DNA from 2 places in the Bradyrhizobium septentrionale genome. Region 2 is predicted to be linked to the other one. Evidence: riboswitches for the same ligand, from Rfam matches in the RefSeq annotation. Region 2 holds a riboswitch; the other holds the start of a gene.

Region 1 (7,854 bases), 180 kb from region 2:
TCTCTCAAGGCTAGCGCGAAAGTGATGAATTTGCAGGCAAATACTGTGCCAATGGCGACGCTATATCAAGGTGCGGTTCAGCCCGTTGAAAGCCTCCCTTGGTCTGAAGCTGCTCTATCCGAAGCTGCTATTTCGAATTGCACATTTCGTCATGCGCCACCGACCTGAAACGACAGGTCGATTCACACTCTCATCACGCCGCACCAGTTGGCGACGAACAATGCGATGCTCTGCGTTGTCTTGCGAAGGCTGTCGAGCTCGACGCGTTCGTTGAACGCATGCGGGCCGATGCCGTAAGGACCATAGCAAAGGGCAGGGATGCCGTAGTCGACACGATAGTAGCGGGTGTCGTTGACGGCCGTGGATAGGCGCTCCTGCATTGGAGCCTGGAACACGGAGTGATGGGCGGCAGACAGAGCTGCTTCCGCTTCGCTGCCGGGCTCGCACACCGCCGGGTCTGCCTGAAAACCACTCCACACGAGCTCAGCCGGATTGTCGGACAGGAAGTCGTCGGCCTTGTGCGCCTCAGTCAGGCATTCTTCGATGCCACGCATCGCCTCTCGCGGTGTCTCGCCCGGCAGGAGACCGAGCCGGCAATCCAGCTCGCACCAGGCCGCGGTCGAACTGGCCCAGTCGCCGCCTTTGATGATCCCGACGTTGAACTTGATCGGATTCTTGACGCTGCGGAACCAGCTGTTGTCGAGCGCTCGGGCATTGAGCGTTTTGGTGTAATTCTGGAACGCGCGCACCAGATGCATCGCCGACAGGATGGCGCTCGTACCGGCCTCGGAATAGGCGACATGCACCGGCGTGCCGCGCACGCGCAGGCGAAACCAGATGGCGCCGACCTGGGCGCGCGTCAGCGTGTGTCCGGTCGGTTCGGGAATGAGGCAGGCGTCGGCGCGATAGCCGCGCATCAGAGTGGACAATGCGCCGTTGCCGGTGCTCTCTTCCTCGGTCACGGTCTGCAGATGGACGCGCCCGCCCGGGGCATATCCGGCGTCGCGGATAGCATCGAGCGCGAAGATCATTGCCGAGACACCGGCCTTCATGTCCTGCGCGCCACGCCCGAACATCCAGCCGTCGTGCACGGCGCCTGCGAACGGCGGCTGGTCCCAAAGGTCAGCGGGCCCCTCCGGCACCACGTCGATATGACCTTGCAAGATCAGGCTGCGCCCGCTGCCTTTGCTGTTCTTCGTCGCAACAACCTGCTGCGATCCGGCAAGATCGATGCCGTCCATTGGCGCAGCCTTCGGATGGCTCATCAGGTTGACGTCCGCAAGGCTGAACACATCGACGTCGTAGCCGCGCTTTGCGAACTGCTCGGCCAGCCAAACTTGTTGCGGCGCTTCCTGTCCGCGCAAGCTGCGGAACTGCACCATGCGCGACAGGAACGCGATCTGATCGTCGAAGTTTCGATCGACGGCCGCGCACAGCTCTGCGGCAATCTGATCCGGCTTGGTCAACGTCTCAGTTGTCATGTCGCGCCTTTCGTGGAGCCCGGCGCAGAAGCCTGAGCATTGACTGTCTTGGAAAGACGGCGCACGAAGTCGGCGCAATGTCATGCGTGCCCGCCACCCCAATGCGCATTGTCCCCTCCCGAGATGAAGCGCTTTTCCCCGTTGTGACGCTAGTCCTAGTCACGCGGCGTTTCTCGGCGAATTCCGACTTGGCCACACGCAAATACGCTCATATTCTTCCTCTCCGGCCGGATAATTAGGGGAAAGCTGCGTGGGTGGTCTCGGTCGTATCGACCTGCGACGGCACCATTGAAGGCGTGTCGAGGTCGCTCCAATCATCGATCGCCCCTGCTACCATCTGCGCCGTCGCGGCCGAGAGCGTCCAGCCGAGATGACCGTGGCCCGTATTGTAGAACACGCCCGGAATCCGTCCGGCGCGAACCACCGGCATCATGTTCGGCATCATCGGGCGCAGGCCCGCCCACGGCACGATCGCCGACGTGTCGATCCCTGGGAAATGATGTCGCACCCAGTCCACCAGCGGCTGGATCCGGTCGGCGCGAATGTCGCGGTTGAAGCCGTTGAACTCGGCGGTGCCGGCGACGCGGAAGCGGTCGGCGCCGAGCCGGCTGGTGACGATTTTCGCAGCTTCATCGAGCAGGCTTACGGTCGGCGCAGCGTCGCGGCTTTGCGGCGCATCGAGCTGCACCGTGATCGAATAACCCTTCACCGGATAGACATTGACGCGGTCGTTGAGCATGCCAGCGAAGTGGCGGCTCGCGACGCCGGCGCAAATCACGATCCCGTCGGCCTGCAACTCATGTCGCGTCGCGAAGTCGGCATCATGCGAAGCGGCAGCGTTCCAACTGACACGGAAGCCATCGTCGCCGCGCGCGATCGCATCGACATCGGCTTCGTGGATGAAGGCTGCGCCGCGGCGGATGCAGGCGTCGGCAAGCCCGCGGGTGAACTTGTGGATATCGCCGGTCGCGTCCGACGGCGTGAAGAAGCCGCCATAGCAGGCCGTCTGCAGCGCGGGCTCGAGGCTGCGGATTTCGTCAGCGGTCACCGGCCGGCGGTCGAGCCCGCCTTGCTGCAGCAGCGTGTTGACCCGCAGGCCCGCTTCGAAGGCGGCCTTGTCGTGATAGACGTGCAGGATGCCGCGGCGTTCGAGATCGAAGGCGATGTTCTCGCGCTGTGCGATCGAGAACAGATGCTTGCGCGCCTCAATGGCGAGCCGCGTGGTCTCGATGGTGTTGCTGCGATAGCGGCCGATGTTGCCGACGAACTCACTGATCCAGGAATACTTGTGCCAGCTCGGCTTCGGGTTCATCAAGAGCGGCGCATCGCTCCTGAGCATCCAGCGCAGACCCTTGAGGATGGTTGCGGCGCTGTTCCAGACTTCCGCGTTGCTGGCGGAGAGTTGTCCGCCATTGGCGAACGAGGTTTCCATCGCGGCGTAGCGATGCCTGTCGAGGACAGTCACCCGGTAGCCGCGTTCGAGCAGGGCATAGGCCGTCGTCACGCCGGTGATGCCGGCGCCAATGATCGCAATGTGAGGCATGATGGTCTTCAGGCTCCCGTGGGTTAGAGTCGCCGAACCACCGGTGAAACCGGCGTCGGCGCCCCATCTGTCACGGTACCTGAGAGCTTGATCCGCATCGGGTCGGAGCCCAATAGCGAACTATCCCCTTCGGTGGACGTCACGGCCCTTGATGTGCGGCCATGTCCGTCTCTCTCCAGATCGTCCTGACGATACAGTCCTTCTGCCTGAGAGTTTCCGGGGCGGTTGCTCCGTCGGCGCCGAAGCCAACAACACGCATGTTGTCGCTTCGATCTCTCCCGCATCGTCGTGTTGGACGGCCGGACCGTAGGCGAAGCCTGAAAATTGGACAAGGCTAAATTTCGATCCGGCAGTGCCAACGTGTTGTGCAGTGCAAATCGATGTCAGTCCAGCGTCGCCAGCAGCGCCGCCATCAGGCGGCCGCGCTCGGCGAGGCTGTCGACCTCGATATGTTCGTTGAGCGTATGCGCGTCGGCGCCGCGAACGCCGAGGCCGTCGAGCGTGGGGATGCCCATCGCACCGGTGAAGTTGCCGTCCGAGCCGCCGCCGGCGCTGCCATGCGGCAGATCGAGGCCCATCGCCGCCGCGAGGCCCTTTGCCTTTTCATAGAGCGCCATGGTGCCGGCATCCGGCTCCCACACCGGGCGGGTGACGCCGCGCGTCACGTTGAAGGTCACGTCGTTGGCGGTGCCGGACAGCGCCAGCATGCGCTCGACGCCGCGATCGAGATCGGCCTGGCGCTTGGCCATGCTGAGCGCTTCACCGGTGCAGGTCGTCGCAACGCAATTGACCCATTGGCCGCCATGCACGACGCCGACCGAGAACGTGCAGTCCTCGGTGGTCATGCCGTCGATGGCGATGATCTGCCGCGCCATCTCGCGGATCGCGGAGCGACCCGAAGACAACGTCGCGCCGGCATGGCTCGGCTTGCCTGTTGCTTCCAGATTGAAGCGCGCGATCGCGTAGCGGCCGGTGACGACGCCGTTATTCGGACGGCCGGGCTCCGGCACTAGCACGTATTTGTTGCGCGCGGCTTCTGCCTCGATGATGTCGCGCGTCGACGGCGTGCCGACCTCTTCATCGGGTGTGAACAGCACCGTGATCGGCAGCGGCGTCGTGAAGGCGGCGCGCGCCAATTGTCTGATCGCCTCGACCGACAGGTAGTTGCCGCCCTTCATGTCGAAGATGCCGGGCCCGAAACATTTGTTGCCTTCGCGCCGCCACTTCAGCTTCTCGATGGTGCCGACCGGGTGCACGGTGTCCAGATGACCTGATATCAGGATGCCGGGCTGGCCTCGCTTCGGATGAGGAAAACGGGCGCGGACGCAGCCGGCAAAGCCCTGGCGTCCCGCGATGCGCTCGATCGTCGCACCCATGATCGCCATCTCGCGCGCGGCAAGGTCGAGCATGCGTTCGACTGCCGCCGAATCCCAGGTCGGGCTCTCGCATTCCACCCAGCCGCGCAGGCCCTGCAACATCGCTTCGGAATCAAAGGGAAGATTGGCTGGGTTCATCGTTTTTCTCTCTTGTTGTTTTGATCGCGCCGGCATCGCGCGCGCGTTACGAAAATCTCAGCCGACGAATTTGTAAAGCCAAAATCTGGCGCGCGGCCTCATTCGTTTGTGTACGTCCGATCTCGCCCGAAACCGATTGACGCGCATTGCGCTTGGTGCAAGTCTCGATTTCACAAGCCATACAGCATGTTAGTTCGCCTAAATAACGAACCTCATGCATAACGAATAAGCCGGCTTTGACCAGTTTCACGTCAGGAGAGATTGCATGTTCCCTATCTCGCGTTGGAAGCACCGCACGCTCGCGGCTGCGTTGACGGCGCTTGCACTGTCGTTCGCGCCGCAGGAATTGTCATTTGCACCGCAGGCGATGGCTGCGGGCAAGACCATCACCGCGGTGATGCACTCGGATCTGCGCGTCATCGATCCGATCATGACCACCGCCTACATCACCCGCGATCACGGCTACATGATCTATGACACGCTGCTGGCGACGGATTCCAACTTCAAGATCCAGCCGCAGATGGCGGACTGGAAGGTCTCCGACGACAAGCTGACCTATACGTTCACGCTGCGCGACGGCCTGAAGTGGCACGACGGCGCGCCGGTCACCGCGGAAGACTGCGTCGCCTCGCTGCAGCGCTGGGGCAAGGTCGACGGCATGGGCCAGAAGCTGATGGACTTCGTCGCGAGCCTGGAGGCGACCGACGCCAAGACCATCACGCTGAAGCTGAAGGAGCCCTACGGCCTCGTGCTCGAATCGATCGGCAAGCCGTCGTCGCGTGTACCGTTCATGATGCCGAAGCGTCTCGCCGAGACGCCGCCGGACAAGCCGATCCCGGAACAGATCGGATCCGGACCGTTCAAGTTCGTGCAGGCGGAATTCCAGCCGGGCGTGAAGGCGGTCTATGAGAAGAACAAGGACTACGTGCCGCGCAAGGAGCCGGCGAGCTGGACCGCAGGCGGCAAGGTCGTCAAGGTCGACCGCGTCGAGTGGATCACGATGGCCGATGCGCAGACCGCGGTGAACGCGCTGCAGTCCGGCGACATCGATTTCATGGAACAGCTTCCGTTTGACATGCTGCCGGTGCTCGAAGCCAATCCGGATCTCAAGATCGACGTGCTCAACAAGTTCGGCTTCCAGACCCTTGGTCGCATGAACTTCCTCTATCCGCCGTTCGACAATCCGAAGGTACGCCGCGCCGCGTTCCTGGCGATGAACCAGAAGGACGTGCTCGACGCGCTGGTCGGCAATGCCAAGTACCAGAAGATCTGCGGCGCCTTCTTCGTCTGCGGCACGCCGCTGGAGACCGACGTCGGTGCCGAGACCTTGGTGAAGGGCAGCGGCATGGCGGAAGCCAAGAAGGCGCTTGCCGCGTCCGGCTATGACGGCACGCCCGTCGTGATCATGGGGCCGGGCGATGTCACCACGCTGAAGGCCCAGCCGATCGTCGTGGCGCAGCAGTTGCGCGATGCCGGCTTCAAGGTGGATTTCCAGGCCACCGATTGGCAGACCGTCGTGACCCGCCGCGCCAGCCAGAAGTCGCCGAAGGAAGGCGGCTGGAATATGTTCTTCACCAACTGGGTCGCAGCCGACGTCGCCGATCCGATCGTCAACGCGTCGATCACCGGTCGTGGCAAGAACGGCGGCTGGTTCGGCTGGGCCGAAGATCCGAAGATCGAGGAGCTGCGCGACAAGTTCGCGCGCGCTGGCTCGGCCGAGGAAAAGAAGAAGATCGCCGCTGACATCCAGACCGAGGCCTACGATCAGGTGATCTACATTCCGCTCGGCCAGTACACGGTTCCGAGTGCCTGGCGGAAGTCGTTGACCGGTGTCCTCGACGGACCGGCGACGCCGATCTTCTGGAATATCGACAAGTCCGAGTAGGCTTGCGGTCTTGCTAACGACGAATGGCCGGGCGTTGTCCCGGCCATTTTTCGTTTCGAACTGTCGCTTCTAGAGCTCCGGATCTGATTGAATCAGAACCGAAGCTCTAGCTCCTTGTTTGACGCGTTTTCTTCACGCGAACCGGTGCCCACTTCGCTCGAAAACGCTCTAGTGTCAGTGACCCGATTTCGCGTCGCTCGCACTCGACAGGCTGGAGAGCTGTGTCGGCCCGACAGCCGCGCCGTTGATCCAGACCGCTGTTCCTGCGGCGAGTGCTAGCAGTCCGTACAGCATGATCGCGCGACGAATCCATCGCCGGTAGATCACGCGCTCGTCGGGCGTCGCGTCGTGGAATGTCTGGGCATTGAGCCCGTTGCTGCAATGGGCCGCGTCGTCGCCATGCTCGAGAATGGAGGCGCCTTGATCGCGCGCCCTGTCGCCAGCAATTCGATTGCAGTTTGCAATCTCCATCACCGATCTCCGACCAAAATTGATTTCGAAATGCGACGGCCGCGAAATATGCGGCCGGAATTTCCATCGCGCCAAGACAATGCATCGAGACTACGACACGCCGCGATCCCGGCTTGTGAACCGCGCCACAGCCCGGGAAACACGATCAGGTGATGCTAGCAATGTGATACCGCGCCTGCCGCCCAAGCCGTCGGCAGGCGCGTGGCATGCCAACGCGGCTGGCGATGTCTTAAGGTTCCCGTCAGAATCGCGTCGTAACCTGACCGCCAGCGTGTGTACCGATCGCGACGGGTTCATGGCCGACGACGATAGCAGGCCCGCACCAGCTGGCGGGCAGCAGCCAAAGCCGACCGATGAGCGGCGCAGCGGCTCCCGTCGCCGCGTCCTCAAATCGGGGGCGATCGAGTTCGGCAATGAAGCGATACCCTGCACGGTCCGAAACCTTTCTCCGCAGGGGGCCTGCATCGAAGTCAATTCGCCGCTGTGGTTTCCCGACCGCTTCGTCCTCGCCGTCGACGGCCAGCGGCACACCTGCCGGGTCATCTGGAAGAAGGAGCGGCGGATCGGTCTGGGGTTCGCGTGAGGCTCGGCCTGCCGAGCCGTAGCTCGCCGCAACCGCATCGCTTTCGCCTGGCTGGCGGTGGCGCCAACGCTATTCATTTCGCGAGCGAAGGCTGGTGCGGGCGGTGGGAGTCGAACCCACACGACGTTGCCATCGAGGGATTTTAAGTCCCTTGCGTCTACCAGTTCCGCCACGTCCGCATTGCGCCAGGCGCGCCGATTTCTAGCGCGTTTGAGCGCGAAGTGGAATTGTCATTATCCGGTGCTAACAGGTGCGGTTTCAAAGACTTAAACAGTGGCCTGCAATTCCATTTGCTTCGGCCGCCCCGCATTGGGATAAGCAGCGCGCCGCCGCGATTGAGCCTCAATCCGGACACCGGTGGCTGGTTTAGGCAATCT
Region 2 (7,854 bases):
GATCCTCTGGCGTTTAGCGTTTGTAGGTATTGGGAACGAAGGGCGTGGCGGCGACTTTCAGCGGCAGCCGCTGGCCGCGCACTTCGGCGAAAACGGTGGTGTCGAGCGCGGAAAGCGAAATCGGCAGATAGCCCATCGCAACCGGCGCATTGAGGCTCGGGCCGAAGCCGCCCGACGTCACCTTGCCGATCTGCTCGGTCGAGGTTGGATCGGCAAACAGGGCGGCGCCTTCGCGCACAGGCGCGCGGCCGTCAGGCTTCAGGCCGACGCGGCGGCGGGAGGCGCCTTGCGCGAATTGGGCGAGGATCTTGTCGGCGCCCGGAAAACCGCCGGCGCGGGCGCCGCCGCTGCGGCGGACCTTCTGCACCGACCATTCCAGCGCGCCTTCGATCGGCGTCGTCGTGGTGTCGATATCATGGCCATAGAGGCAAAGCCCAGCTTCGAGCCGCAGGCTGTCCCGCGCGCCGAGCCCGATCGGCAGCACGTCGGGATTGTCCAGCAGTGCGGTGACAAGGGTTTCGGCCTTGTCCGCCGGCACCGAGATCTCGAAACCGTCCTCGCCGGTGTAGCCGGAGCGCGAGACGAAACAGTCGATGTCGGCGACGCGGCGCGGACCGGCGTCCATGAATTTCATCGCACTGACATCTGCACAAAGTTTGGCCAGCGCCGATTCGGCTTTCGGCCCCTGCAGCGCGATCAGCGCGCGGTCGGCCAGCGACACGATTTCGCAGGCGTCGGAGAGATGCGCACGCAGATGCGCCTCGTCCTCGGCCTTGCAGGCGGCGTTGACCACCAGGAACAAATGATCGCCGAAATTCGCGACCATCAAATCGTCGAGCAGCCCGCCGTCGTCATTGGTGAATTGGGCGTAGCGCTGCCGTCCCGGCGCGATGCCGACAATGTCCTGCGGCACCAGTTTTTCCAGCGCGAGCGCCGCGTCAGCGACATTGCCGGATTTGGCCTTCAGCACCAGCTGGCCCATGTGGGACACGTCGAACAGGCCGGCGTTGCCGCGGGTGTGCAGGTGCTCCTTGAGCACGCCGGCGGTGTATTGCACCGGCATGTCATAGCCGGCGAACGGCACCATCTTGGCGCCGCGCGCCAGGTGCAGCGCGTGCAGCGGGGTCTGTTTCAGCGGGGAGGTTTCGCGCGCAAGCATCACAGGGCCCTCGCGGTTCCCGCAGGGGACCTATTTCCCCTTGAGAAACCTGCAGAAAGCCCCATCTGTCGCTGTGCCTGAGAGTATTATCCCGTCGGCGGACGCATCGGGGATGACCCCAGCGCCTCTTTCCAGATGTCAGACGTCACGCGGTCCTTTTGCCTGAGAGTTTCCGGGGCGGTTGCTCCTTCGGCGCCGGCGCAAGGCCGGTCTCTCCCGACGTGACTTAGCTATAGGTAGGTAGAAAACACGGCGCCACCAAGACTGTCAACGCAGCTCTCGCTGCTATCCAATGGGCTTTGTGCTGCCGCGGCAAGCCCATGATCCGCCTGCACAGTTTCTGGACACCGCAGCTGGCCTTGTCTAAAAGCGTTCGGCCGGAAAATGACGCCTTTTTGCGGCTGGCCGGCCCCTTTTTCCGATTGGATGAACATGAGCAGCGTCAACGACATCAGGTCGACATTTCTGAACTTCTTCAAGGAGAACGGCCACGAGATCGTGGCGTCGTCGCCGCTGGTGCCGCGCAACGACCCGACCTTGATGTTCACCAATGCCGGCATGGTGCAGTTCAAGAACGTCTTCACCGGCGTCGAGAAGCGCGCCTATCAGCGCGCCACGACGTCGCAGAAGTGCGTGCGCGCCGGCGGCAAGCATAACGACCTCGACAATGTCGGCTACACCGCGCGCCATCTCACCTTCTTCGAGATGCTCGGCAATTTCTCGTTCGGCGACTACTTCAAGGAGCGCGCGATCGAGCTCGCCTGGAATCTGATCACCAAGGATTTCGGGCTGAAGAAGGACAAGCTGCTGGTCACCGTCTACCACACCGACGACGAGGCGGCCGGCTACTGGAAGAAGATCGCGGGCTTCTCCGACGACCGCATCATCCGCATCCCGACTTCGGACAATTTCTGGGCGATGGGCGACACCGGCCCGTGCGGGCCGTGCTCCGAGATCTTCATCGATCGCGGCGAACACATCTGGGGCGGACCTCCGGGCAGCCCGGAGGAGGATGGCGATCGCTTCCTCGAATTCTGGAACCTGGTGTTCATGCAGTACGAGCAGGTGACGAAGGAGGAGCGCGTGGCGCTGCCGCGTCCCTCGATCGACACCGGCATGGGGCTGGAGCGCATGGCCGCCATCCTGCAGGGCGTCGAGAGCGTGTTCGAGACCGATCTGTTCCGCCATTTGATCGATGCGGCCGCGTCGGCGCTCGGCCATGGGCCGAACGCGCAGAACGTCGCGTCGTACCGGGTGATCGCGGACCATCTGCGCTCGTCGGCGTTCCTGATTGCCGACGGTGTGCTGCCGTCGAACGAGGGCCGCGGCTATGTGCTGCGCAGGATCATGCGCCGCGCGATGCGCCACGCGCAGCTTCTGGGTGCGAGCGAGCCGCTGATGCATCGCCTGGTCTGGGCGCTGGTCCGCGAGATGGGCCAGGCCTATCCGGACCTGGTGCGTGCGGAGAAGCTGATCGAGGAGACGCTGCGGCTGGAAGAGACGCGCTTCCGCAAGACGCTGGTGCGTGGCCTGTCGATCCTCGATGAGAAGAGCGCCGGCCTCAAGAAGGGCGACATGTTCGACGGCGACACCGCGTTCACGCTGTACGACACTTACGGCTTCCCGCTGGACCTGACGCAGGACGCGCTGAAGTCGCGCGGCATCAGCGTCGATCAAGCGTCGTTCACGGATGCGATGAACCGTCAGCGCGAGAAGGCGCGCGCCTCCTGGGCCGGTTCGGGCGAGGCGGCGACCGAAAACATCTGGTTCCCGCTGCGCGAGAAGCTCGGTGCGACCGAATTCCTCGGCTATGAGACCGAGAGCGCGGAAGGCGTGGTGACGGCGCTGGTCAAGGACGGCGCCGAGGTCGACAGCCTCAAGGCCGGCGAGACCGGTGCGATCGTGCTGAACCAGACGCCGTTCTATGCCGAATCCGGTGGTCAGGTCGGCGACGTCGGCATCCTCACTGGCGAAGGCGTCAAATTCCGCGTCACCGACATGCAGAAGAAGGCCGGCGATCTGTTCGTGCATGTCGGCGCGGTGGAGCAGGGCACGTTGAATGTCGGCACCGCGCTGCAGCTCGAGGTCGACCACGCCAGGCGTTCGTCGATCCGCGCTAACCACTCGGCGACCCATCTGTTGCATGAGGCGCTGCGCCAGGTGCTCGGCGATCACATCGCCCAGCGCGGCTCGCTGGTTGCGCCCGATCGCCTGCGCTTCGATTTCGTGCATCCGAAGCCGATCACTCCGGAAGAACTCGCCCGGGTCGAGGACATCGCCAACGACGTGGTGCTGGAGAATGACGAGGTGACGACGCGGGTCATGGGTGTCGACGACGCCCGCGAAGCCGGTGCGCGCGCGCTGTTCGGCGAGAAATACGGCGATGAAGTCCGCGTCGTCTCGATGGGCAGGAGTGCCCGCGAGCACGGCCAGAACGCGCTCGGCTGGTCGGTCGAGCTCTGCGGCGGCACCCATGTTCGCCGCACCGGCGACATCGGCCTGATCTCGGTCACCAGCGAGAGCGCGGTGGCATCAGGCGTTCGCCGCATCGAGGCGCTGACCGGGCATCATGCGCGCAAGCACGCCAACGACACCATGGCGCTGGCCAAGACCGCGGCGGCCGAGCTGCGCACCACGATCGAGGATGTGCCGGCGCGCATCGCAGCCCTGATGGAGGAGCGCAAGAAGCTCGAGCGCGACCTGTCGGATGCCCGCAAGAAGCTCGCGATGGGCGGCGGCGGCGCGTCGTCGAACGGCGCGGCCTCCGCCGTGCGCGAGGTCGGCAATGTCAAGCTGCTCGCCCGCGCGGTCGAGGGCGTCGAGACCAAGGACCTCAAGAGCCTGGTCGACGACGGCAAGAAGCAGATCGGCTCCGGCGTGGTCGCGATCGTCGGCGTCACCGAGGACGGCAAGGCCGGCATCGTGGTCGGGGTCACCGCCGATCTGACCTCGCGCTTCAACGCGGTCGAGCTGGTGCGCAAGGGCTCCGAGGTGCTCGGCGGCAAGGGCGGCGGCGGCCGGCCCGACATGGCGCAGGCGGGCGGCCCCGACGGCGCCAAGGCCGATGCCGCGCTGTCGGCGATCGAGCAGGCCATGACTCAACAGGCATCGGCCGGGGCCTGACGGAGAGGCTGATCGTGGCGACGGCTCCGGGCAAGCCCACGATCAGCGATCCCGGACTGCGCGACCGTCTCTACGAGCTGCTGGAGCAGGACCACCTGCCGCATTCGGTCGGCGCGCGCTTTGTCCGGCTCGTCGTCGCGATCATCAGTGTCGATGTGCTGGCGGCGATCCTGGCATCGGTGCCCGAGTTCGACGCCCAGCTGTGGTGGCTGTTCTCGGCGATCGAAATCGCAGCCGTCATTGCGTTTGCGCTGGAATATGCCGCGCGGCTCTGGAGCGTGGTCGGCCGCTCGCTGCGCGACATGACGCCGCTGCAGGCGCGGCTCGAATACGCCTTTTCGGCGCTCGGCGTGATCGATCTGCTCGCCTTCCTGCCGTCGGCCATCGCGCTGGTCATCAACGACAAGACCGCGCTGGTGCTGTTCGGCATGCTGCCGTTCCTGAAGCTGGTGCGCTATTCGACCGCAATGCGCTCGCTGCTGGCGGCGCTGCACGCCGAGCGGCGCACGCTGTTCGGCTGCGTCGTGATCCTGACTGGCGCGGTGCTGCTGTTCGCCTCGCTGCTTTATGCCATCGAGCACAGAGTGCAGCCGGACAAGTTCGGCACCATGCCGCAGGCGATGTGGTGGGCGATCGTGACGCTCGGCACTGTCGGCTACGGCGACGTCGTCCCGGTGACGCCGCTCGGGCGGATCGTCACCGTGGTTGCGATCGTGGTCGGCTTCGCGATGATCGCGCTGCCGGTCGCGATCATCTCGACCGCCTTTGCCGACGAGGTCCGGCGCCGCGACTTCGTCGTGACCTGGGGCATGCTGGCGCGGGTGCCGCTGTTCTCGCATCTCAACGCGGCCGATATCGCCGACATCATGCGCCTGCTGCGCTCGCAGACCATCGAGGCCGGCGAGGTGCTGGTGCGGCGCGGCGATCCGGCGTCATCGATGTATTTCATCACCGCGGGCGAGGTCGAGATCGACCTGCCGAGCCAGCTCGTGAAGCTTGCCGACGGCGCGTTCTTCGGCGAGATCGCGCTGCTGCGGCGGACCAACCGCTCCGGCACGGTGACGGCGACGCGCAAGACCAAGCTCCTGGTGCTCGACGCGCAGGACTTCCATGCCCTGATCGAGCGCATGCCGGCGCTCGCCGCGCATGTCCGGGAGACGGCGGAGGCGCGGCTCGCCGATCCGCTTACGGCCGGTGGCGACCTAGCCGCCGGCGAAATCGCCCAGGCGCCTGGCGAGACCGACGGCGGCATCCGCGACTAGTCGCGGCGCAGGAACACGTAATCGGCCGAATAGGGTGCGCTCTTGAACACGCCGGCCTTGTCGCAGGCGCCGTCGAGCTGCCCGCCAGATGTATTGATCCGCTGCACGGTGGCGACGCTGGTCAGCACGCCGTTGCCGCGGTGGGCGATCGCCTCGAGTTTCAGCCAGGGAATATCGGCGGCGGTCGCGCCGGGTGCGCTGCCGGCGGTGCGGGCGGTCACGGTGCTGCCGTCGACATGCTCCCAGTTCGGGCCGGCATAGTGCCGGCCGACCGTGCGGCCGCCGGCGATCAGGGTGGCGATGGGTTCGCGGAACGACCAGGCGAGCTTGCCGTCGGTGACCGGCTTGCACTCATAGACCTGGGCGCCCTCGGCATGCACGGTGAGTACCGCGGTCTCGTCCGGTGCCGCAACGGGGGCGGGCAGGGGATCGGCAGCGAGCGCCGCCGATCCGGTCAGCAACAAGGATGCGAGCGTTGCCCGGCCGAGTAGGGTCATGGTCACGCTCGCTGTTGTATTCACCAACAGGCGGCCGTTAGGCCGCCATCGCCTTCGCGAGGTTGTCGGAAACCTTGTCGAGGAATCCGGTGGTCGAGAGCCAGCGCTGGTCGGCGCCGACCAGCAGCGCGAGGTCCTTGGTCATGTAGCCCTCTTCGACGGTCGCGACGCAGACCTTCTCCAGGGTCGTGGCGAACTTCGCCAGCTCCGGATTGTTGTCGAGCTTGGCGCGGTGAGCGAGGCCCCGGGTCCAGGCGAAGATCGACGCGATCGAGTTGGTCGAGGTCTCCTTGCCCTTCTGGTGCTCGCGGTAGTGGCGAGTCACGGTGCCATGGGCGGCTTCGGCTTCCACGGTCTTGCCGTCCGGGGTGAGCAGCACCGAGGTCATCAGGCCGAGCGAGCCGTAGCCCTGGGCCACGGTGTCGGACTGCACGTCGCCGTCATAGTTCTTGCAGGCCCAGACATAGCCGCCGGACCACTTCAGCGCCGAGGCCACCATGTCGTCGATCAGGCGGTGCTCGTAGGTCAGGCCCTTTGCCTCGAAGTCCTTCTTGAACTCGCGGTCGTAGATGTCCTGGAAGATGTCCTTGAAGCGGCCGTCATAGACCTTGAGGATGGTGTTCTTGGTCGAGAGATAGACCGGGTAGTTGCGCAGCAGGCCGTAGTTGAGGGAGGCGCGGGCGAAATCGATGATGGAGTCGTCGAGATTGTACATCTCCATCGCGACGCCGGCGCCGGGCGCCTTGAACACTTCGCGCTCGATCACGGTGCCGTCCTCGCCGACGAATTTCATCGACAGCGTGCCCTTGCCGGGGAACTTGATGTCGGTGGCGCGGTACTGGTCGCCATAGGCGTGGCGGCCGATGATGATCGGCTTGGTCCAGCCGGGAACCAGGCGCGGCACGTTCTTGCAGATGATCGGCTCGCGGAAGATCACGCCGCCGAGGATGTTGCGGATGGTGCCGTTCGGCGACTTCCACATCTGCTTCAGGCCGAACTCCTTCACCCGGGCCTCGTCGGGGGTGATGGTGGCGCATTTGACGCCGACGCCGACCTTCTTGATGGCTTCGGCGGCATCGATGGTCACCTGGTCGTTGGTCTCATCGCGGTATTCCATGCCGAGATCGAAATAGAGCAGTTCGACATCCAGGAACGGGTTGATCAGCTTGTCCTTGATGTACTGCCAGATGATCCGGGTCATCTCGTCGCCATCGAGCTCGACGACGGGATTGGATACCTTGATTTTTGCCATGACGGAGGGGCCCTCTTGGGAACAGCGCGCTTTTGACCGCGGGTTGGAATACGCCTGCGCTATAGCACCGCCCGGGGGCGGGCGGAAGCGGACCGGTTATGCACTTTAAGCCCATCTTTTCATCGAGAACCGCCATTCTGATGGCGGCTCCCGGTCCTTGGTTTTGACGGGTTTTCTTCACGCGAACCGGTGCCCACTTCGCTCGAAAACCCTCTAAAATGGGACCTGGGTCGCCGTGCCGGCCACGATGTACCAGGTCACGAACAGGCCCGCGATCAGGGCGCCGGGCAGGCTCGATCCGGTCCGCCGCCAGGTGAAGGTCGCTATCACGGCGACGATTGCGAGCAGCGGCACGAACTGGATCGCGACGATGGTCGAGAGCGGCACGAAACCGGGGTCCGGGATCGGATTGAACAGTTTTCCGGTCAGCCGCAGCGTGCCGTATTGCAGGACCAGCAACACGATGAAACCGAACGTCAGCGCCAGGATGTTGGTCAGATAGAGCGCCCCGCGCGGGGCATCCATGGTCGAGAAATTCCGGTGCAGCACGTGCAGCGCCAC

Evidence for each region. A riboswitch is a leader RNA that binds a small molecule or an ion and turns the genes downstream of it on or off. The one in region 2 is predicted to bind glycine.
Region 1: it holds a riboswitch for glycine, as region 2 does, so the genes downstream of both, HAP48_RS45530 (D-amino acid dehydrogenase) here and gcvT (glycine cleavage system aminomethyltransferase GcvT) in region 2, are expected to answer to the same signal.

What each region holds. Positions count from the first base shown of each region.
Region 1 is NZ_CP088285.1:9,046,909-9,054,762, reverse strand. It holds gene HAP48_RS45535 (ArgE/DapE family deacylase) at 183-1,481, opposite strand; gene HAP48_RS45530 (D-amino acid dehydrogenase) at 1,717-3,024, opposite strand; glycine riboswitch at 3,090-3,205, opposite strand; glycine riboswitch at 3,209-3,315, opposite strand; gene HAP48_RS45525 (M20/M25/M40 family metallo-hydrolase) at 3,408-4,538, opposite strand; gene HAP48_RS45520 (ABC transporter substrate-binding protein) at 4,804-6,423, shown strand; gene HAP48_RS45515 (hypothetical protein) at 6,598-6,894, opposite strand; gene HAP48_RS45510 (PilZ domain-containing protein) at 7,190-7,477, shown strand; tRNA gene HAP48_RS45505 (tRNA-Leu) at 7,570-7,656, opposite strand.
Region 2 is NZ_CP088285.1:9,230,894-9,238,747, reverse strand. It holds gene gcvT (glycine cleavage system aminomethyltransferase GcvT) at 14-1,159, opposite strand; glycine riboswitch at 1,300-1,389, opposite strand; gene alaS (alanine--tRNA ligase) at 1,592-4,282, shown strand; gene HAP48_RS46430 (cyclic nucleotide-gated ion channel) at 4,294-5,544, shown strand; gene HAP48_RS46425 (DUF3455 domain-containing protein) at 5,541-6,041, opposite strand; gene HAP48_RS46420 (NADP-dependent isocitrate dehydrogenase) at 6,079-7,293, opposite strand; gene HAP48_RS46415 (alpha/beta hydrolase family protein) at 7,507-7,854, opposite strand, start outside.